Regions from separate parts of the Spirosoma lituiforme genome, predicted to be linked through region 1. Evidence: riboswitches for the same ligand, from Rfam matches in the RefSeq annotation. Region 1 holds a riboswitch; each other region holds the start of a gene.
The links. A riboswitch is a leader RNA that binds a small molecule or an ion and turns the genes downstream of it on or off. The one in region 1 is predicted to bind cobalamin.
Positions count from the first base shown of each region.

Region 2: it holds a riboswitch for cobalamin, as region 1 does, so the genes downstream of both, ACYU87_RS14010 (TonB-dependent receptor plug domain-containing protein) here and ACYU87_RS11910 (cobyrinate a,c-diamide synthase) in region 1, are expected to answer to the same signal.
Region 3: it holds a riboswitch for cobalamin, as region 1 does, so the genes downstream of both, metE (5-methyltetrahydropteroyltriglutamate--homocysteine S-methyltransferase) here and ACYU87_RS11910 (cobyrinate a,c-diamide synthase) in region 1, are expected to answer to the same signal.

Region 1 is NZ_BAAHBO010000002.1:845,473-852,898, forward strand. Features, by position in the region: gene cobN (cobaltochelatase subunit CobN) at 1-3,255, opposite strand, end outside; gene ACYU87_RS11910 (cobyrinate a,c-diamide synthase) at 3,248-4,621, opposite strand; cobalamin riboswitch at 4,852-5,091, opposite strand; cobalamin riboswitch at 5,139-5,327, shown strand; gene ACYU87_RS11915 (hypothetical protein) at 5,395-6,090, shown strand; gene ACYU87_RS11920 (TonB-dependent receptor) at 6,101-7,426, shown strand, end outside.
Region 2 is NZ_BAAHBO010000003.1:403,284-410,709, reverse strand. Features, by position in the region: gene ACYU87_RS14015 (YncE family protein) at 1-392, opposite strand, end outside; gene ACYU87_RS14010 (TonB-dependent receptor plug domain-containing protein) at 389-2,338, opposite strand; cobalamin riboswitch at 2,428-2,637, opposite strand; gene ACYU87_RS14005 (M16 family metallopeptidase) at 2,695-4,071, opposite strand; gene ACYU87_RS14000 (M16 family metallopeptidase) at 4,150-5,493, opposite strand; gene ACYU87_RS13995 (SDR family oxidoreductase) at 5,543-6,361, shown strand; gene ACYU87_RS13990 (sugar phosphate isomerase/epimerase family protein) at 6,358-7,305, opposite strand.
Region 3 is NZ_BAAHBO010000001.1:902,216-909,641, reverse strand. Features, by position in the region: gene ACYU87_RS03920 (PAS domain-containing sensor histidine kinase) at 1-1,785, shown strand, start outside; gene ACYU87_RS03915 (response regulator) at 1,789-2,181, shown strand; gene ACYU87_RS03910 (hypothetical protein) at 2,323-2,676, opposite strand; gene metE (5-methyltetrahydropteroyltriglutamate--homocysteine S-methyltransferase) at 2,745-5,072, opposite strand; cobalamin riboswitch at 5,230-5,459, opposite strand; gene ACYU87_RS03900 (YdeI/OmpD-associated family protein) at 5,543-6,130, opposite strand; gene ACYU87_RS03895 (hypothetical protein) at 6,185-7,303, opposite strand.

The DNA of each region.
Region 1 (7,426 bases):
ATCGTCGCCACTGGTGCGCATGGCACTGGTGCCCCAGATGCTGATGCCTACACTCTCGGGGTAGCGACCCGTTTCTTTCCAGTGTCGGTCAAGGACTTCGCGAGCCAGTTGCTGGCCCACTTCCCAGGCGGCCTGCGACGGAAGCGCCCGCGGATCGACGGCGTAAAAATTACGTCCGGTGGGTAAAATATGCGCCATACCCCGGGTCGGTGCGCCACTAGGACCAGCCGGTACGTAACCTCCCGAGAGCCCATGTAACAAGTTGACGATCTCATCGTCCGTACGGGACAGATTCGGCATTAAATGCTGACAAACGTAGGCTAACACCTGCCGAACACCCGCAAACTTTTGTTGAGACGGCGACTCGTTAAACGTTTCGAACAGGATCTGATCGATCTGATTGGCCTTAAATCGGTACTGCTGCGCAACCCGGAGGATATGATTGCTCAATTCGTCGATAGCTTCCAGCGCGTCGGAGCCCGTAACGATCACACGACCGGCCAGTTCGGCAAATCGCTCGGAAAGCCCGGTCAGCCGCTCGCCTTTGGCTGTCTGAAGGGTCGGCCAGTCCAGATCAACCAACCGGGCTATTTCGGCCGGCAAACCGGGCGTGGTTGCATTGGGCAGGCGAGTAAGCGATTGCAGCATATCGATCAGGGCATCGCCCATTGGCATCTCGCCCAGTGTATGCAGACCATTGCGAATCTGGGCCGCACCCAGCTCACAGAGGTACCCATCGATGTCTTCGATCAGGTGGGCCACATCCTTTCCATCCATTTCGGTCAGGCTGACCGGCACGCCTTCGGGTGTCATGTCCTCATCCCAGTCATGTTTATGATCGCCGTGGTCGCGACTGAGCATCGCCGATAGGTCAACGTCGAGGTTAGTCTGTTTGATGAGCGCCCAGATCTGGCGCTGCAACAGCGGTAGCTTCGCCGGGTCCATAGTTTCGACCTGGTAATATTCATCGACCAATTGCGTGAGCTGAGCCAGTTCACCGTAACTATCGGCCGAGGTCATGGGGGGCGTCAGGTGATCGACCACAACGGCATGGGCGCGCCGTTTAGCCTGCGACCCTTCTCCCGGATCGTTGATGATAAAGGGATAAAAAAGCGGCAGATCACCCAGAAAGGCGTCGGGGAAGCAGTTGGCCGATAAGCCAATTCCTTTTCCCGGTAACCACTCCAAGGTTCCGTGTTTGCCTACGTGAACGATGGCATCGGCCTGCCAGTCGTCGCGCAGCCAGCGGTAGAGTGCGTAATAGTGATGCGTGGGCGGCAGGTCAGGCTGGTGGTAAATGGCGTCGGGGTCCATGCCATACCCCCGGGGTGGCTGCAACGCCACAAACGCATGGCCTAAATCGAGCCCCGCCAGGGCAATATGGCTCTCATGGACGTAGGTTTCGCCGGGGGGTGGCCCCCACTGTTTTTCCATCTTCTGTTGAAGCGCGTCGGGCAGTTCGGCAAACCAGCGCCCGTAACGCTCCGTCGGCACCTGACCAGCCGAACGGGTTAGTTGACTGGCCGTGAGGTACGTCTGGTCGTAGGCGCAGCGGTCAATGAGCTCATGAATCAACTCGGTTCCGGTAGCGGGCACGTTTGTCAGGTGATACCCTTCGGCCTGCATGGCCTGCAGCATATTCATCAGCGAGGCTGGCGAATCCAGCCCAACGGCATTGCCAATCTGGGAGGCTTTGGCGTTGGAATTTGTGAAAATGAACGCGACCCGTTTCTGGGCGTTGGGCAACTGACGCAACCGGGAAAACCGGAGCGCCAGCCCCGTTACCCGTTCGATCCGGTCGTCCAGCGGCACGTAGCCTTTGATGGTTCGGGCCTTCTCTTTAAACGAAATCGGTACGGTGATGATCCGGCCATCGAATTCGGGAATGGCTACGTTCATGGCCGTATCCAGCGGATTGAGTCCCCGGCTGGATGATTCCCAGGGACCCCGCGCCATGCCCGGCGTAATGGCCTGAAAAATAGGAACGTTAAGCTGGGATAAGGCCCGTTGTGATCCAGTATCGTCGCCCGCTGGCCGAACGTCCGTCATGGCATACGAAATGGTGTTGATCAGGTTATCGATGGCAATTCCCCCGTGTTCTGCCTGAAAATAGCCAAAAGCGTAAGGCATCTTCGTTGCGGGATCGACGGCTTTGAGCGACGACGTAAAGACGGGTAACGCGTTCAGCCCTTTGTCTTCCAGCGAACGAACCAGTGCATCCACGAAGGCCGTATTCCCACTGATCCAGTGCGAGCGGTAGAACGTAAGGCCAATGGTCGGTAATTCAGGATTGTGCCGCTGTACCCAGTCTGACAGATCGGCCTGTTCGGGCAGATCGGGGTGGTAAATGCCGTGGTCGGGCAACTGAATGGGTGCGTCGGCCCCGAATCCGGTCATCAGCAGGTGATCGGCCAAAAAGCAGAACAACGCCGTCAGATTCTGATAGCCACCCGCCTGCACGTACCCCAGGGTTTCGTGCAGAATGACGGGCGATACGGTTGAAACGGCAGCAAATTCGGGGTTGAGTTCTCCTGTGCCACTGATGACGATCAGATGCTGGCCTTTTTCTTTGGCCCGGCGGACCAGCTCGCTGAAGCCCGGTACACTGCTGGGCCGACCATGAATACGCAGGATAATGATGTGGGCGGCTCCTATTTCCCGGTCGAGTAACTGGGCCATCTGGGCTTCGCTTTTGATGGCCAGTAAGCTGATGCCCGTCGTTTTCGGAAAGTTGTCGGGCAACCCTTCCAGAACGCGGTTCAGGGTGAGCAGATCCGTGTCGGCGTGCGTCAGAAAAACGATGCCTCCCGTGGGTAATGCCGTTTGCCCCAGTTGGGTCGCGGTTTCCGAGCCTTTCCAGGTATAAAACTGAAAGACATATTCCGACAGCTCCGTGGGTGGAGGCAGGTAGCCATCGGCCGCAATCATGCTGTCGATGTAATCGAAGATGGCGATAATCTGCCAGTCGCTGTTGATGGAATGAAACCAGATGGAGTGCCCATCGAACAGCAGCGTAGCGACGTTGGCCAGCGTGCAGGGACCCAGGCAACCGCCCTTGGTCATGTGCACGACATTTCTGATTTTCCGGCGTAACCACTCACTCTTGTACAGCTCTACCGGAACCGCGGCATACCCCCGGTCGGTGCGTCCGCAGCAACAGGCATTGTAGCAATAGGACAGATGCCCCCGTCGCTGAACGAGGTTAATGGCTTTTCCATCAGCCCGGTTAACTCGCTGGCGTTTGATGTCAGTCATGTTGATGCGTCGTTTCGAAATACCGGCCAACCGCGTTAACCCGATTGAGCAATTCATGAATAAACTCCGGCTGATTCCCCCAATAGAGGTGTACATACGAAGCAAACGTATTGTCTACCCGATACACCTTCGTGTCGACGGGTAGGCCTCTGGCATTCGTGATCGTTGCGATGGATTGGGGCGTACTGTGCTCATTCAGCGTTGAGTAATGAAACTCGTGCCCTTTGAGCGTCATACCGTCCCAGTCGATCCGGCGGTACCCCAGCGTCAGGGTCGGCGAAAGCATGGAGGTACTTGTGTCCAGTACACCAGCCATGGGAAACGACGTACCCGTATTTGTCTGGATCGCCTGACCCAGGTACATCAGCCCCCCACATTCAGCGTACGTCAGTCCGCCAGCCTGACAATACGCCCGAATGCTGTCGAGCATGGATGTATTCTGGCTGAGGGTTTCGGCATAAAGCTCTGGATACCCACCCGGTAGGTACAGAAAATCAGTATCGGGAATTGTTCGGTCCTGTAATGGGCTGAAAAACGTAACGGCCCCTAAACGAGCCAGTACATCGATGTTCTGCTGATACGTAAACGCAAACGCGTCATCACGGGCAACGGCTATGCGAAGCGTTGAGGCTGTAGACCCGGAAACAGATTCAGAACCAGACGCCAGCAATGGCGTTTCGATGCGGGTGATGTCCAGCAGCCGGTCAACATCGATCGTCTGTGGAATGGCCGTCGCGATGGCGTCGATAATGGCTTCGTAATCCGTTTCTGCCGAAATATGAAGGCCCAGGTGTCGCGACGGAATGGCAAATGCCGGATTCGGGGGTAAATAGCCCAGTGCTTCAACACCAACATCGGCACAGGCATCGGCCAGGAACCGGTAATGCGATGGCGTACTGACGAAGTTAAATATGGCCCCGACCAGCCTGATCCCTTTGTAGAAATGCTTGAAGCCGTACAGCAATGGCGCAACCGAATAGGCCATTGCTTTGGCGTTGATGATCAGCACGACCGGAATGCCCAGCACGTCGGCAATAGCGGCACTGCTCCCCTGCATTTTGTCGGCCCCATCGAAGAGCCCCATGACCCCCTCCGTCACCGCCACATCGGCCTGACCAGCGTAGCGCCGGTACGATTCCAGCGCGTGTTGTTCGGACGCCATGAATAAATCCAGGTTGATGCTGGGTTTACCGGCGGCCTGGCGGTGGTGCAGCGTATCGATGTAGTCTGGCCCACACTTGAACGGCTGCACGTTCAGCGCCCGGTTTTTCAGGGCTCGCAGAAGCCCAAGGGTCAGCGTGGTTTTGCCGGACCCGCTGGACGGGGCCGCCAGCAGGAAATGAGCGGCATGGGTAGCGATGGCCATTGGCGTTCGGCTTAATGAAGTCAGCTTATTTTTTTGGTCTGGTAGTTTGTCTCCTCGGGTGACTCCAGTGGATTGAGCGTTCCTGGCCGTACTTCACAGGCAAACGAGTAGAGAAGAAGATACAAGTTGTGGCGGGTGCTCTGGCAACCAGAAACACAGACCCATTCCGGCCTTGTATGACTCGGACGGATATACTACGCCAAACTTGACCATGCTTCAACCCGCGAAAGCATTGTCAGCAAAAAAAGGCAGGTCTCCTGACTTGTAACATTGCTGCCGTCCTTCCCAGGTCGTCGTCGTGGTAAACCCGACAACGAATCCAGTGGACATGCGGATCGATTCCTCCGCGTTGGCGGATCGACCGGGCAGCAACTTTGGGCGTTACTCACAGTTGCGCGACAGTTCGTGATTTATACACACGATTCCCTATTAATCACGCCGGGGCGTGAGCCTTTTTCTGTTGGAGAAATAAACGGTAAAAACGTACCAACACACAAACATACGATAAAACCCAGTACTTTTGCGGCCGTCAATTGGTGCACATCGGTCATCGATGTGCTTAAAAGGGAATCCGGTGCAAATCCGGAGCAGTACCCGCTGCTGTAAGTTCATAGAAGGGTTTTGACATCCGTGCCACTGTTTCACTGAAATGGGAAGGCGTCAGAACAGAACGAGCCAGAAGACCTGCCTATTGATCACTTATTCGGTTTGCTTTCGGGAATAAAAGCAACGGGAAGTTCTGCAGTCGCAACCCAGGCGACTCCGCTTTTCGTGTGCATTTCCGTCAGCGAACCTATCAACAGGTTCAATCCGACTGCGAAAACGGCATGATCAATCCACTTCTACTGGACTCTTTACTACTGGGTGTTCAACACTCGTTCGAACCTGACCACATGGCGGCCGTTTCGGTGCTGGCGTCGGAGAAAAACAAAACCTACCGGCAGCAGCTAGGGCACGTCATCTGGCGATCATCACACTGGGCATTAGGGCATTCCTTTACCTTGATCCTGTTCGCCTGTTTCATTCTGCTCCTGAAATCAGCCTTGTCGCTCAACATTGCCGAACAGGTCGAATTCGCCGTTGGCCCGCTGATGATCTGGCTGGGTGTGGTAGCCATTCGTCGCAATTTCACGAAACCCGCCAGTCATTCCCACGCTGGCCAGCCGGCAACGGTGAGTCGTTCGTTTTGGGTTGGTATGGTTCACGGACTGGCGGGAACCGGTGGTGCCTGCACCGTTGCCCTTACGCTGGCGGCCCGCGATGCGCAGACGGCCGTTGGCATCATCATCCTGCAAAGTCTGGGCATCATTGTCGCCATGACGATTTACGGCTGTTTTCTTGCTTTTTCGCTGAATAAGGTAGTTGCCCGGTGGCAGGCTACCCTAAAGCTAATCAATTACCTGGTGGGCGCTTTTTCCATCGCCATCGGTCTGTATACGCTCGTCGAAAGTTTTCAATTTTACTTATAACCCCCGTTCTGTGAACACATTTTTTTACCCAGCTCCCCGGCTGCGCAACCTGTTATCGGTTACCCTTTGCACAAGTTTATTCAGTTACGCGACAGGGGCCTACGCGCAGGTAACAACGGCCGATTCGATTCGGGAGCACTCCCTCGACCCCGTTGTCGTCACGGCGACCCGGTCCGAAGTACAACGCGACAAAATTCCTCAACAAATCAACATCATCACCCGACGGGATATTGAGCAAACTCAAGCCTTCGATGTGACCGATATTGTCAAAAAACTAGCGGCAGTCAATGTCATTCAATACCCCAGCCTGTCATCGGGCGTGGGCATCCGGGGGTTCCGACCCCAGTTTTCAGGGCTTAATCAGCGTACGCTGCTGCTCATCGATGGCCGTCCGGCGGGGGCAACAAATCTCTCGACCATAGGGCTCAACAACGCAGAGCGGGTCGAGGTGCTGAAAGGTCCTGCTTCGGCACTCTATGGTTCGCAGGCAATGGGCGGGGTAATCAACATCATTACCCGCCGGTCGAAAGGAAAAATACGGGGCAATGCTTTTGCCGAATATGGCTCGTTTCAAACGTATCAGGGTGGCGGAAATGTAGGTGGCAATCTGACCAAGCGCCTGGATTTCGATGCCTCCCTGAGCTATTTCAGGCGCGCTGCCGATTACAAACTGGGGAATGGAAATTTCTTCCGGGATAAACTGGCCGGTGATCAGGCCGTCAAGAACTACAGCAACAAGCCCGCGGAGACAGTAGACGACCAAAAAGACGATGGACTGACCCGGCCAAACACGAAACTGACGTATTATTCGGGCTCTTTGCGCGTGGGTTATCAACTCAGTAGTAACTGGCGGATTGATGTTCGGGGAGAGAAATTCATTGCCAACGACGTTGAATCGCCTGGTGATATTACGTACGGGACCACGCAGGCGGGCTTGAAAGATGCCGACCGGCAGGCGGGTGAAGCCGCGCTGAGTGGTCAGTTGGGTCAGCATAAAGCCATGGTACGGCTGTTTACGTCCGAGGAAAACAGCTTCGTAAAAACCATCAATGCCGCCGGGTTACCGATCACGCCCTTTCAGTCATCAAGCACCGGCAACCGCTGGCAGGGTGTTCAGCTCAACGACAGCTGGCAACTGGGGCGTCACCGACTGATACTTGGCTACGACTACCTGAACGCCAGTACCCGATCGCGGAGCTGGAGCGACGCCGTTACTGAGAGAGCCCCTACTCAACCCAACTACGCCCTTCGTTCGTCGGCGTTCTATGCCCAGGGCCTGCTGACTGTAGCCGGGGAACGACTGACGCTGCAACCCGGTATCCGCTACGACAATATT
Region 2 (7,426 bases), on a different contig from region 1:
CCTGCCGAAATAACCTGACGTGGATTTTCAATGTCTGGTGTTTTCAGCGTAGTACGTGATTTAAACGTCCCTGTATCAACGATTTCAACCTTATCTTGATTGGGTGCTGTGTTATCAATCAAAATTAATCCTTTACCATTTACTTCCGTATAACCCTCTACTAAACCACTAGGCAAAAAAGATGGGTTAGCTGCCTGCAAAATATTAGTAGCGACCGTATTGCCAGTGCGTGACAAAAAGGAAATTGTCCCGTTGTTATCAGAGAAATTTCCTTCATTTATGATAAGCACGCCCGACTCATAGGGCGTTGGTTCAGGGTCGGAGGTTTTACAGTTCCAGACGCTTAAGGCCAGCAAGCTGAGGGCAAGACCTTTTGTTACTTGGTACTTCATGATTTAGTAGATGGAAAATTGATAATCAAATTAAGCGCCCAGTTCCGCCCGGGCAATGCATTGCGCTTGACACTGAAGGAAAGGGCATCAAATACATTGTTGACCTGCCCCTGTAACCGAACAGGTACCGGACCGATTTTGGTCGTGGTCTCGAGAATAACATTCGTTAGGGCAACACCCTTAAAAAACTGGCTATTGTCGAAGGTGATGTACCGGCGTGAAGTAGCCTGCGTTTGGATGGATAGCCGTGTCTGACCACGTTGCACATAAGCATTGAGCGTTTCGGTATGGATGGGCACGTAGACCAGCTGTTTCCCGATCACATCCGCTGAATACGTGTCATACACCCGCTCCTGCGATGAGCGCGTCAGCGCATAGCCTACCCGTAAACTCGCCCGCCAGCCGTTATGAGCATAAGCCAGGGAAGTAATCAATTCGCCACCCCGAGCCACAACCAGCTGCAAATTCTCGACGTGATAATTGGTCGCCGGATTCCAGTATGTCCAGTTGTCTACCCGGTTGCGATACACCGTTGCTTCGGTCGTCAGTTGGAGGTGTTCGTTGAAAACGAGGCTGGACGCGAGTCCGGCTTCAAGATTAAATCCGCTTTCGGGCAACAGATTGGGATTGCCCAGGTCAGCCCAGTAGCGTTCGTTAAGCGTTGGTACCCGGTAGCTTCGGCTTACGGATCCTTTAGCCGTTAAACCAAAGGCCGGGCGCTGCACAATTCGGAATTCAGCGCCGAGTGATGGCGTGATGGGTGGATTAAATCGGGTAACAAACGCCTGCCGTACATTAGCCGATACCAGCCAGCGTATAGTCTGCAGGCGAAACAGCGCATACAGATCGCCCCGATTTTCGTTAATTAATGTACTTACGTAGCCATCTGTCCGGGTATTGTAATGGGACCACTCACCACCGACGCGAAGGCTCAGCGATCGACTGGCTTTGGCGGGAATCAGCGTAAACTCCCGCTCGACACGGCTGATAAAACGGTCGGTCTGGGTATGGCTGGGCGAAGCAAAATTTCCCTTGGCGTAGTCCAGAACGTCATGAATCCAGCCAAGACGAAGGGTTAACTGGTTGGTTTCGTAGGTCGTTAGGAAGCGTGCCGATTGGGTGCGGGTGCGTTCACGGGCAATGGTATCCTGAGGAGCCAGAACCAGATCGTTGTCCGTTAGCCAGACATTGACGGATACCTGCCGACCACTCTTGTGCATAAAGTACAAATCCTGAACGAGACCCCGTTGCGCGGTCGTTGACTGTTCCAGAAAGTAATTCCGGCGTTCGGTCGATGGGTACGCGTTATTGAACTGGTTTCGATAAGCAAACGTCTTGCCTGATACGTTCCAGGCGTTACCCAGTCCTGCGCTATAGCGGGCGCCCAGTTGAGTCTGGTTGTTCTGAAAGCTAGCCAATTGATGGCCAAATGTTATGCGTATGCCCGGCTGCCAGACAGGGCTGCTTCCCAATAAGATACTGCCGCCCACCGCATCCGAACCCACAACGCTGGCCGACGAACCATATTGAACCGCCAACCGGTCGAAACCCGCTACGGGCAGCGTGGAGAAATCAGTCTGGCCAAGATTAGGCTGGTTGATGTTAATGCCATTCCACAGGACAGCCGTGTGGTTGGCCGACGTTCCCCGAAACGATACCGTCGCCAGTTGGCCGGATCCATAACTCTTAAACGCCAACGGCGTAGTCAATGCCAGCAAGTCCGTTAACGAACCAAAGCGAAATTGTAATAGGGTTGCCGAGTCTATACGCTGAAGTTTCTGGCCCGCCAAAAATCGCTCGGGTGCGATAGCCCGTACGGTTACGGCCGATAAGGACACAACAGCAGCCGACCGCGCCGACGAATCGGATTGCGCGGTGCTTTGATGACCAGCCAGTAAGCCGACCAATAGAGCAATAACCCACCAGCGAAGGGTGCTTTGTTTCAACGGTATACTAAGAATGAGTGCTCGAAAACGTCGGACCAACAAATAGCTGGCCCACAGCACGCGATTGGGGCGTTTCCTCCGAACGCCAGAACAACGGATGATTTACGGCAGGTCTCCTGGCTCGTCTCGTCGGGTCTTACCTTCCCACGCTGAAAATCAGCGCAGTGGTCACGTAGATTGAACCGATTTTTTTAAAGACTTACAGTTGCGGGGACAGCATTGGTTTCGCACCAACTTCCCTTTTAAGCCTTGCAAGCTGCCACGAAGCAGCATGAGGCACCGAAAACTCAAGGACAAAGGTAGGGTATTTTTATTTACCAAGTGGGGCGGACAGGATATCCTGTCCGCCCCACTTATTAAAAACCTTCAGCTTTTATTTCTTTCTCGGTAATGGTACCGTACTTTTTCACATTATCCCGAATCGTTTCGGCTTTGCCGATCAGTACAAACTGGAGTTTATCTTTCGGAAAATATTGGTCGATGATCTGGCGTGTTTTGGCGACTGTCAGCCCGTCGACGTTTTTCTGGAAGTTGTTAATGAAGGATTCATCGAACCCAAGGCTGAACATATCAGTCAGCAAATTGGCCAACTCGCTGGCCGACTCATACCTCGGCGGGAAATCAGCTTTAACGTAGTTTTTGGCCGATGACAGTGTTTTTTCGTCGATACCCGTCCGGTGTAAGCTATCGAGAACCTGAATAGCCATATCGATTGCCTGGGTGGTGGTACTAACTTTGGTGAAGGTCGAAACGGCGAACGTGCCACTTTTACGAAACGTACTGAATCGACTGCTTGCCCCATAGGTCAAACCCGAGTTTACTCGCAGAGCGTCATTCAGCCAGGATGTAAAGCGCCCGCCCAGAATTGTATTGACAACCGTGACGGGAATAAAATCGGGGTTATTCTGTGTAATGCCCTTTCCCCCAATCAGGAACGTAGTTTCGCGGGCGTCGTCTTTGTTAACCAGTAACACTCGGCTTTTCTCGAAAGCAACCGTCGGGTCCGTCAGGGCGGGCGACGTCGCTGGCGCTGTTTTCCAGCTACCGAATAAATCAGTAATTCGCTTTTTCATAGCCGCCGTATTGAAATCACCCACAATGGCAATCGCACCCCGATCGGTAGTAAAGTTCTTCTGATAGAACTGCCGGGCATCATTAGCCGAAACCGCTGAAACCGACGCTGGTGTACCCGTAATGGGATTGGCATACGGATGACCTTCGAAGACAAACTTATTGAAGTAGGAGCCGACTACGCCCCTTGGACTTTCTTTTTGCTGGGTCAACTGAAGCAACTGGCGCTGCTTGTACTTATCAAACTCACCCTGGTCGAAGGTAGGCTTCGTCAGTACATCCTGGATGATATTGAACAGTAGATCCTGGTCTTTTACCGCAAACGACGAGGTCAGTTTGGCTACTTCTTTTCCAGCGTAGGTATCCACACTGGCTCCTACGTATTCAATCTTTTCTTCCAGTTGGGCTTTCGTATACTTCGAACTGCCGAACAACAGAGCCTCCGCCGTCATGTTAGCTAAACCATACCGGCTACCATCCTGCACAGCGCCCGCATCGAAAACGGCCGAGACATTGATGAGCGGTACCTCATGTTGCTCCATCAAATAAATCGTCAGACCGTTCCGGAGCTTGAACTTCTGGTAGGGGGGCACCCTGAACGTTTGCGCCAGCGACGCTCCCGTGGCAATAAGGGCAAGGAGTAAGGTAATTATATGTTTCATTGTAAACGTTTCTGGTGATATCAGTGACATAAAGCGTTTATAGGCAACTGCCCATGCCGCCAGGCCATTGCGGTAGAATCAATTGTTTTTGGCAGAATTTACGTTCGGTTCCGGCAAGAGGTAACCAACCGTGCGGTTGCGGCTTGTCAGGTACGTTTTCGCTACTCGCTGAACGTCTTCTTTAGTCACCTTTTCATAAAGCGCCGGGGCTTCGTAGAGCTTTTTGTAATCACCAAAGAACAGTTCATATGTGCCAAGTGAGTTCGCTTTTCCGTTGATCGATTCCATCGTTCGGTAAAACTCCATGAGTTTCTGGTTCTTCAGCTTCTGTAACTCCGCATCAGTAATTCCTTCGTTAATGACCTTGTCGATTTGATACAAGACCGACCGCTCCAGTTGGTCTGCCGAGATACCACTACCGGCAATGGCATAGACGGAGAACAGGCTGGGGTCAAATGACATTTCTACGTTGGTAAATACCCGAGACGCTACCGTTGAGTCCAGCACCAGCGATTTAACCAGCCGCGACGAATTGCCGGAACTCAACACCCCGCTGAGTAAATCCAGCGCATAATAATCGGGGTGACGCGTGGCCGGAACATGGTAGGCAAGCAGAATATTTGGCGTTGCCACATCCTTGTACGTTGTTGCCCGCCGTTCGCCGTTTTGGGGCGGCTCCACCGTACGTAAACTATCCGGTAGTTTCTGGGCCGGAATCGAGCCGATGTACTGCTCCGCCAGTTTTTTTACCTGAGCCGTTGTAACATCGCCCACGACAACCGCTATAGCATTATTTGGCGAATAATAAGTTTTGAAGTATTTCTCCAGATCAGCCTGTGTCCACTTTTTAATATCCGACTCAAAGCCAATTACGGGAAACATATACGGGTGTTCGACAAACGCTACCGACTGAACCAGTTCGCTAATGACCCGGTAGTTGCTGTTCTCCAGACCCGTACTGCGCTCGGATAAGACCACGCCCCGCTCGCTTTCTACCATTTTCGGATCAATTGCCAGATCCCGGATCCGGTCGGCTTCTAGGTCGAAAATCGTTTCGAGCGCACCACTTTGAAACCAGTCGGTGTATACGGTCGTATTTTCGGTCGTGTAGGCATTGTTCGAGCCGCCGTTGGCTTCCATCACCCGGTCGAATTGTTTGGGACCGTATTTCTTGGCCCCGTTGAACATCATGTGCTCAAAAAAGTGCGACAGGCCCGTGATGCCGTGGACCTCATTGCGGGAGCCGACTTTCCAGAACGAATAAAAGTTGGCGTTGGGAATAGAGTGGTCTTCAAGAACCATGAATTTCATGCCGTTCTTCAGGGTGAACGTTTGTACGTCCTCCGGCTTGGGCTTACTTTGTGCCAGCACGATACTCGCCGAGAGTATCAAGACGGCCGAAAACCCCATTCGTTTGTTCATGTGAGTGGTTTTAGTTTGGAGAAAAGCTAAAATTAGTGACCTTTAGCGCATGAACCAATCGCTCTGGTCGCTTGACGGCCAACGTGCCCTCGTAACGGGCGGAACCAAAGGCATCGGCGAAGCTATTGTCCGTCAATTTCTGGACCTCGGCGCGTCCGTATTTATCATCGCCCGCGACAACACACTGCTTCAGCAACAACTAACCGAGTACCGACAGCAGGGGCATACCGTTGAAGGCTTGGCCGTTGATGTGAGTCAGCCGGGAGTAGCTACTCAGGTTATTGAGGCCGTGAAGCAAGTGTGGGATAACCTCGATATTCTGGTTAACAATGCGGGCACGAACATTCGTAAGGCTACAGCCGACTACAGCTCTGATGACTACAACCATGTGCTGAATACCAATCTGCGTTCGGCGTATGAACTGACCCAGGCGGCCTATCCACTCCTAAAGGGAGATGCACGTGGAAACAGTCCAGCCGGGGACTATCCAGTCGGGGGCCATCCAGCCGGGGGCCGAGTAGTGATGGTTTCGTCTGTATCAGGCCTGGCACATACCAGCAGCGGCTCGCTATATGGTATGACCAAAGCAGCCATGCTCCAGCTTACCCGAAACCTGGCGGTTGAATGGGCATCTGACGGCATCCGCGTAAACGCCGTAGCACCCTGGTACATCAAAACGCCACTGGCAACCCCCGTACTCACCAACCCCGAAAAATTAGCGGGTATCCTTAAACGAACACCCATGAACCGTGTTGGGGAGCCGGAGGAAGTAGCATCTGTCGTTTCGTTCCTGTGCATGCCCGCGTCTGGTTATGTAACGGGACAGACAATCTCGGCAGATGGCGGCCTCATGGCCTGGGCCTACTAGAGTCCGGCTACCATGGCTTTCATCTTCGTCATGGCCGTTTTCGTTACAGTCAGGGCGTCCTGTGCGTAATACTCTTTGTTGAATACTTCCAGCGATACAACAATGGGTTGGTCGGTGCGCTTGATTAGCTTCAACGTCTCTCGAATCGGAGCAACACCATCGCCCGGAAATACCCGATCAGCATCGACAATCTTTTCCCGAGTGAAGTTAGCGGTGTAATCATTCACATGAAAAACCTCAATAGCCGGTTTGCCAACCAGCGGCAAGCTCACATTGCCTGAACCGCCCTTATAGAGGTGATAAATATCCAGCAACACTCTGGCTGATGGGTGTCCACTCTCAATGGCCACGAACATAACTTCGCTTAGCCGACTTAGGTTGGGCGAGAACCCCCATAACTCCAGCTGGGGGACAACTCCCGTTTTATCGCCTAATTCCAGTATGGTGCGATACCGTTCGGCGGCCTTATACAGATCAACTTTAGGACTACCCGGAGACTGTGCGCCGATTGGTGGTGTGGCTACGCGTTTGCAGCCTACTTCAGCCAGCATTTCCATTTCACTTTTGAGCTGGGCAACTCCCTTAGCACGAGCCACGTCGTCGTCAATAATCCAGGGGGCGAACCCGATGGCGTTTTCAATTTTTATGCCCAAATCAGCCAGGATCTTACGAGCCTCGGCCGTTGTTCCTCCAGACTTCAGGTACGTCTGTAAGGTTTCAATCCACACCTCAACCGACCGAAAACCACCTTTCGAAGCAGCCTCCAGCTCTTTTACGAATCCAAGCTTTTGCCCCCGAATGGTGCTCATGTTGAGGCAAAGTGTAAATGGAGATTGAGCATTCGGTGTTGCCATAGCTTTAGCTTCCAGCGAAGACATGAGTGAGGCCCCTGCTGAGGCCGTCAGGGTAGCCAGCGTTTGACGACGAGTTATGAATTGAGACATGAAGAGAAAGCGCGCGTTTTATGAATCGTACAGTAAACGTATAAAATACGCAAACCTACTCGGTAGATGCCATTTTGCAGTTGGATTACCCCAGACGAGTGGGCTTTAAAAAACTTTCTTT
Region 3 (7,426 bases), on a different contig from region 1:
GAATGGAATCTACTAACCGGCGAACTTTACTGGAATGCTGTTGCAAGGACGATTTATGAGGTTGGCCCTGAGTTCGTTCCATCGGTTGCGCATAGTCTACTATTCTATCTGGACAAGGATAGCGCCCAACAACTGATCGATGAGGTGATTACGTGTCGCCAATCCAGAGTAGGTACGTTTCAGCTGCGCGCAACAAGCGGTACGGTTAAGTGGGTACGTATGCGCGCCAGCGTCTGTCTCGACATGGGTATCTGTACGGCTTTATACGGAACACTGGAGGACATAACCCAGGAAGTTACCAAGGCCAATAGCTTTTTAGAGCGTGAGCAACGTTTTCATCAGGCATTTGACTTTGCTCCTATTGGTATGGCTCTGGTTTCCCTAAAAGGAAATTGGCTTAAAGTCAACACTAGCCTTTGCCGACTGCTGGGTTATACGGAAAGTGAACTATTACAGATTACGTTCCAGGATATTACCTTTCAGGATGATCTGGATACTGACCTCGAACAAATGAACCGGTTGTTAACCGGTACGATCGATCGATACCACATCGAAAAACGCTATATTCATAAAAATAGCCAATTGATATGGACCCTTCTACATGTATCGCTGGTACGCGATCAGAAAAATGAGCCTCTATACTTTGTTTCGCAAATAAAGAACATCTCTGAACGAAAAAACTACGTTGACCTCTTACAACGGGAACGGCAACGGCTGGATAATATCATCCAGAGTACCAATGTGGGCACCTGGGAGTGGGACTTGCGTAACGATCAGGTTATTTATAATCAGAAACTGGTAGCGATTTTAGGGTACAATCCGGATAAATCATCCATTAGTAAAATAGATTTCTGGAGCAGCCTGCTTCATCCCGATGATCAGCAAACGGGTAACCGACTGCTAAAGCAGTATCTCCGGCGAGAAGTAGATATTTATACCTTTGAGTGCCGGATGTTACACCAGGAAGGCCAGTGGATTTGGGTGGAAGTCCGGGGAAAAATCATAGACTGGGAAGAAGGCGATCAGCCACGGCTTATGATAGGGACATGCATGGATATTCATGCGCGTAAAAGCCTGGAAGAAGAACAGCGAAAAACGCTGGAACTCGTCAGCAGCCAGAATGCCCGCCTGTTAAACTTTGCCCACATCGTTTCTCATAACCTGCGTTCGCATACGGGTAATATTCAACTGCTGGTCGAGATGCTATCTCAGGAACTGGACGAAAAAGAACGGCAGGAGTACATGGATATGCTGGGGCTGAATATCGTCAACTTGCAGGAAACACTGGTGCATCTTAATGAGGTTATTCAGATGCGGGGGAATAAAACCAAAGACAAAAAACCACTACAGCTACGCTACGAGATAGATCGTATCCTGACCACTTTATCCCAGTCGCTCCGACAAGCTCAGGCCCAGGTATATGTTGATGTTAGTGAACATATTGTGGTTCAGTACAATCCAGCTTACCTGGAAAGTGTCTTATTAAATCTGATCAGCAATTGTCTTAAATACAGCCATCCCGATCGGACTCCTGTCATCAGACTGTCGGCTTTTCCGAGCGAAGACGGCATTGTACTGAAAGTAGCGGATAATGGCCAGGGAATTGATCTGAACATGCACGGCCACAAGCTTTTTGGGATGTACAAAACATTTCATGGTAATGCGGATGCTCGTGGTATCGGCTTATTTATCACCAAGAATCAGGTCGAAGCCATGAATGGTCGGATTTCGGTTGAAAGCCAGGTTAATCGGGAAACAACCTTCACCGTAACAATTAAATCATAACCAATGAAAAAACTGAATATTGCCTGCGTAATAGATGATGATAAAATGTATACGCAAATACTGTCAAAGCAATTAAGAGCAATTGACTTTTGCGAGCGTTTATTGATTTTTCACAATGGACTGGACGCATGGAATTATCTCAGGTCTATTATAGCATCACCGGATTTACTGCCAGACGTGATACTGGTCGATCTAAATATGCCCGTGATGGACGGATGGCAATTTCTGGATGAGTTTGTGACTGTTCAGCCCGCTAAGAAAATAAAGATTTATATAGTGAGTTCTTCAATTGATCCGGCAGATCATGCTAGAGCCGCAACGTATAAAGAAGTCTCCCGTTTTTACATCAAGCCCATTACTAAGACAATCTTTGCGGAGATTTTAGCGGCTGCCTGAAATCAGGTAAAACGATACGTCCACCAAACCTAACACTCGTGGTCGGCAAATTGGCCGGCTGGTGGATAGTATACGACCCGTTCAGACCTTCTGCCGAAAGTCATGCCATCGCAACGACTCCCGGCAAAAGGTCTGACCTAGTTAACTGGAAGAAGGGGCATTCAGGTGGGTCGTTTCAATTTCATCAATTAGTTGCCGGACGAACTGCTGCTGGTCAGTCGATAAAGACGCTGCCGATGCACACAGCGAGGCTTTCACCTTCTGCCACTGGCTGGAACCAAGGATAAATAGTTCGGTTGTGAAATCGACCGTTGACGGATTAGTCAGGCTGGTAGACGATGAGCCTGAAGCAACGCGGTTAATGGCAAGGGTGGGGGTCAGGGCCTTCATGAGCTGGGCTGCCAGATCACTGCGAACGTACTGATCCAGCGTGTGCGGAGGTATTCGGCCTTCCGTATCCGCTTTTTTCAAGGTCGTAATCGCTTTGTAATTCATGCTACGGGTGTTGCCTACAAGGAGAAAAACAGTCTTCTGCCGGTTCCCCGGCAGAAGACCGTTGCTAATTACACAGATTCCAGTACAGCCTCACGAACGGTCCGGGCCGCCTGCACCATGTTTTTCAGCGCTTCGGTGGTTTCCGGCCAGCGTCGTGTTTTCAGGCCACAATCGGGATTAACCCATAGATTCCGGGCAGGTAACACGTTCGTGGCTTTCTGAAGCAGATCGACCATTTCGGTTACCGACGGCACCCGTGGGCTATGAATGTCATACACCCCCGGCCCGACTTCATTCGGGTAGGCAAACCGGGCAAACGCGTCCAGCAACTCCATTTGTGATCGGGACGTTTCGATGGTAATTACATCGGCATCCAGATCGGCAATAGCCCCGATGATGTCGTTGAATTCCGCGTAACACATATGGGTATGAATCTGCGTCTGGTCCTGCACACCCGATGCGGCTACCCGAAACGCCATCACGGCCCAGTTCAGATACGTATTCCAGTTTTCCCGACGCAGCGGTAACCCTTCCCGAAGGGCCGGTTCATCAATCTGAATAATACCAATGCCAGCCGCTTCCAGATCCACCACTTCATCGCGAATAGCCAGGGCCAGTTGCAGGCAGGTATCTCTCCGGGGCTGATCATCGCGGACAAAAGACCATTGTAAAATAGTGACAGGGCCCGTAAGCATTCCTTTCACGGGTTTGCTCGTCAGCGACTGGGCAAACTGCGCCCAACGCACGGTCATGGCTTCCGGCCGGTGAACATCACCAAAAATGATGGGTGGTTTCACGCACCGCGACCCGTAACTCTGTACCCAGCCATTTTCGCTGAAGGCAATCCCGTCGAGTAACTCACCGAAATACTCGACCATGTCGTTCCGCTCGAACTCGCCGTGCACCAGCACATCCAGTCCTACTTCTTCCTGCCAGCGAATCGCCTGCTCGGTTTCCGACGTAATAAAGGCTTCGTATTCAGTCAGCGTTTTCTCCCCTTTTTTGAATTTTGCCCGGTTGGCCCGTACCACATCGGTCTGGGGAAATGAACCAATCGTTGTGGTGGGGAAGAGGGGCAGTTTATGCTGGTCACGCTGCAAGGTCTGCCGTTGCGTAAACGTCTGTCCGCGCCGGGCATCCTGCTCACCCAATTGCTGCAGGCGTTGCTGAACGGCTGGTCTATTGACATCGCTCGATTCCCGGCGAGCCTGTATGGCGTTCTGATTACTCGTCAGATAAGCCAGCGCCTGGGAATTGTTCGGGTCCTGGACAAGGGTTGTCAGTGTAGCAACCTCGTCCAGTTTTTGGCGGGCAAACGCCAGCCATTGATTGATTTGCTGGCTTAGTCCTGCCTGCCCGGTTTCAGTCGACAGATCGCAGGGAACGTGTACCAGCGAACAGGAAGGCGAAACAAGGATACGATCGGGACCAATCGCATCGACGGCCTTACGCAGAGTAGCAAGTGATTTATCCAGGTCATTGATCCAGATGTTTCGGCCATCGACCAGGCCCAACGACAGGCGGGTTTTCTGCTGGACGAAATCGGTACTCAGCACATCGGCCAGTTGATTGGGGCAGCGGACCAGATCCAGGTGGATAGCTTCAACGGGTAGGTGAAGAACCGTCGTCAGATTGTCTCCGTAACACTCGAAATACGAGGCCAGTAACAGCTTGAGGTTCGGAAACTGATCGTGGAACTGCCGATAAACCGAGACCAGTATGTTGCGCTGCTGAACCGTCAAATCCAGCGACAGGCAGGGCTCATCGAGCTGAATCCAGTCGGCTCCCTGTGCCTGCAACCGGCTAAGAATCTGTTCATACACGGGCAACAGGCGGTCCAGTAAGTCCAGCTGATCGAAGCCCGTATCTTTTGCTTTCCCCAACAGCAAATACGATACGGGTCCTAACAGGACGGGTTTGGGCACTATACCCAGCGTTTGTTTCGCTTCCTCAAACTCGGTGAAAACCTTCTCGGAAAGCAGTGAGAATGTCTGGTCTGCCGAAAACTCAGGAACGATGTAGTGGTAATTCGTATCGAACCACTTTGTCATTTCCATCGCCTTTAGGTCGAGTCCAGCCTGCTGGTAACCGCGGGCCATCGCAAAATACAGCGGCAGCAGATCCGGGTCTGTGGTGTCGAGGAGGGGCTGAAACCGGTTGGGAATGGCTCCTACCGTCAGGGACATGTCCAGAACCTGGTCATAGAGCGAGAAATCGTTGCAGGGAATCAGCGAAATGCCGGCCTGCTGTTGAGTCAGCCAGTTAGCCTGTCTGAGTTGACGGGCTACCTCCTGAAGCTGTTGGGGGGTAATCGTTTGAGCCCAGCATTGTTCGAGGGCTCGTTTGAGTTCGCGGTGGCTACCGATTCGTGGATAGCCGAGGTTGTGAGCGATCATGTTGTAATTGGAAAAAATGGTTGATCGCGTTCGATGCCGAACTCCATACGCCTACCACATGATCCAGATTTTACACAATACGACAAACAACCCCCAGCCTCGGGGAGAAGCAGGGATGAAGCAGTCAATCGTGATGAAACCCAGTCGCGTGTGGGCGTAATCAGCAAAGCTAAAGGCAAGTCTCCTGGCTTGTGACGGTATTTGCCGTCCTTCTCACCCCATCGTAACCGATACGCCGAAGCGGGCGAACCGGTTGTGGGACAATGGACATCGAGGGCAAACCCTTTTTAATTGTCACTGACAGTAGCAACGTCTGCTCGTGATTCTCACACGATTCCTTTTTCATTTCCTGAAACTCTCAGGAAAACCATTAGCTTGTTTGACGGAAAACAAAGAACGTTGGGACAAAGGAACCGCATTCGGCGCTTAAAAACAAGGAACCGTTCCTTGCCGCGCCCCTAATCGATGACTCATGGCCGTATTTTTTGTCTCAAACCCTGGGCGGCCAATTCGACCAGTTCTCTTATTCGATTCTGTCGGGTCTGCGGCCGTTTTGCCATGACAAGCCGTTGGAGAATGACCCGTTTATCGGACTTGCTCAGGTCGAGGAAATAGCGTTCTGCATTTGGGTTTTCCTGAAAAGCAGCCGCTAAATCCGGAGGAATGACCAGCGCATCGACGTCGTCCAGAATCGTCCAGGAGCCATTCTGTTTGGCAATGTCGATCGCCGTTAAACCGGCCGGGGTCATCAGGCCGTTGTCCATGAGCTGTTTAACTTTCTCCTTGTTGATTTTTGACCAGACGCTCGTCGGTTTCCGTCGGCTGAAAAACTGCCGGTATGTGTGGTCGTCTATGGACTTTGCCAGGCTATCGATCCACCCGAAACAAAGGGCTTCGTCTACGGCTTCGCTCCAGGTCAGGGTGGGGGTGGCTGATTTCTTTTTGTGGTAGACGAGCCAAACCGATTGTTGATCCGCGTGGTGTTCCTGCAACCACGCCCGCCAGTGCGCCCGGTTTGCCGGGCAAAATGTTTCGGTTTCTTTTTCGACGACTTTCATTGGCACAATAGCCCTGTGTTTTACGACTTGTTTCAGTAACAACCATCGGGTGGGTTACGCGCTACTTAATTCAGCCATCAGGGCGAGTAATTGGCTGGCCGTTTGGGCAGACCGGCGGCCCAGTCCGCACGAACAGGCTATATCAACGGCTTGGCCACGGGCGGTTTCGATATTCCTTAAAATCTGGTGATGTTCGGCCAGGGTGCGTTTTTCGTGAACAAAGCCCGCTACGAAGCGCGTATGTCCGGGCAACTGAACAGCGGCCAGGGGGGCATAATATCCTTCATCCGTTGGCGGGGCAACGATTCCTTCGGCCAGTGGATAATGAACATAAACCAGTTGGTGCTGAACCGGCCAGGCCTGAACCAGCCGATTAGAGAACGCCACCATTTTGTCCAGCGTTTTAGGGTGCACCAGTGCTTCGTTATGAAAGTCGCCCAGACAAAGGTGAATGCCAATCTGGGCGCCGGGCGTGATCTTTTTCAGCAGATCCAGAATCGGGCGCAGGGCAAGTCCCATAAGCGGAGTGGGCAGCTTGTAAGCCGCATAAAGTTCGGGAGGTACCTCTATTTGGATGAGCAGGTCATTACCCGCCTGCGCCAGGGCGGCATTCACTTCGCGGGCAATGATGGTGTTGAATGCATAGGTATAGCGCAGCCAGGTAATGGGACTGGCAAACGCAAAACCCATGGCAAAACCGGTGGGTACGCCCATCTGAAACTTTAAGTCGGGAAGGCCATACTGCTCCCGCAGGCGCTGAAATACAGGATAGCTGGAGCGGAAGAAATCATCGTACCCCAACTGAACGTGTTCGGGTAAATCGGCGGGGGAGCGTCTGGGCTTCAGCTTCTGAAAGCTGTCATAATTAATGGCCATCCCGTCATCCGAACTCCGTTTGGGTTGTTTCACAATTTCCCAGTTGTCGGCATCGGCGGTTATCTTTTCGATGGCGTACACGACCCAGGCGATGCGGTTTCCTTTTGGAAATGCAGGCGTTTTCTCGCCAATTTCTCCGTCGGGTAAACAGAATAAAGAAGATCCCAGAGCCTCCAGGGCGCGAGTCATGCATTCTGTCTCGTCGGAGAAGGGCAGGCTGCCTACGAGCAGAGTAGAGCGATGGGGTTGGGGTGTTGCATTAAAAGAGTGATCAGGATGTGTTATAGGCTGGTTCACGATCGTAGGGTTTAGGCGATTCTAACCTAAACAATAGTCCACTGATTTACAAGGAAGAACGACGAGAAAATATAGTTTAGCAGAATTGTACTACTGTATAGGTTCATAGCCCCTGGGGCTGCA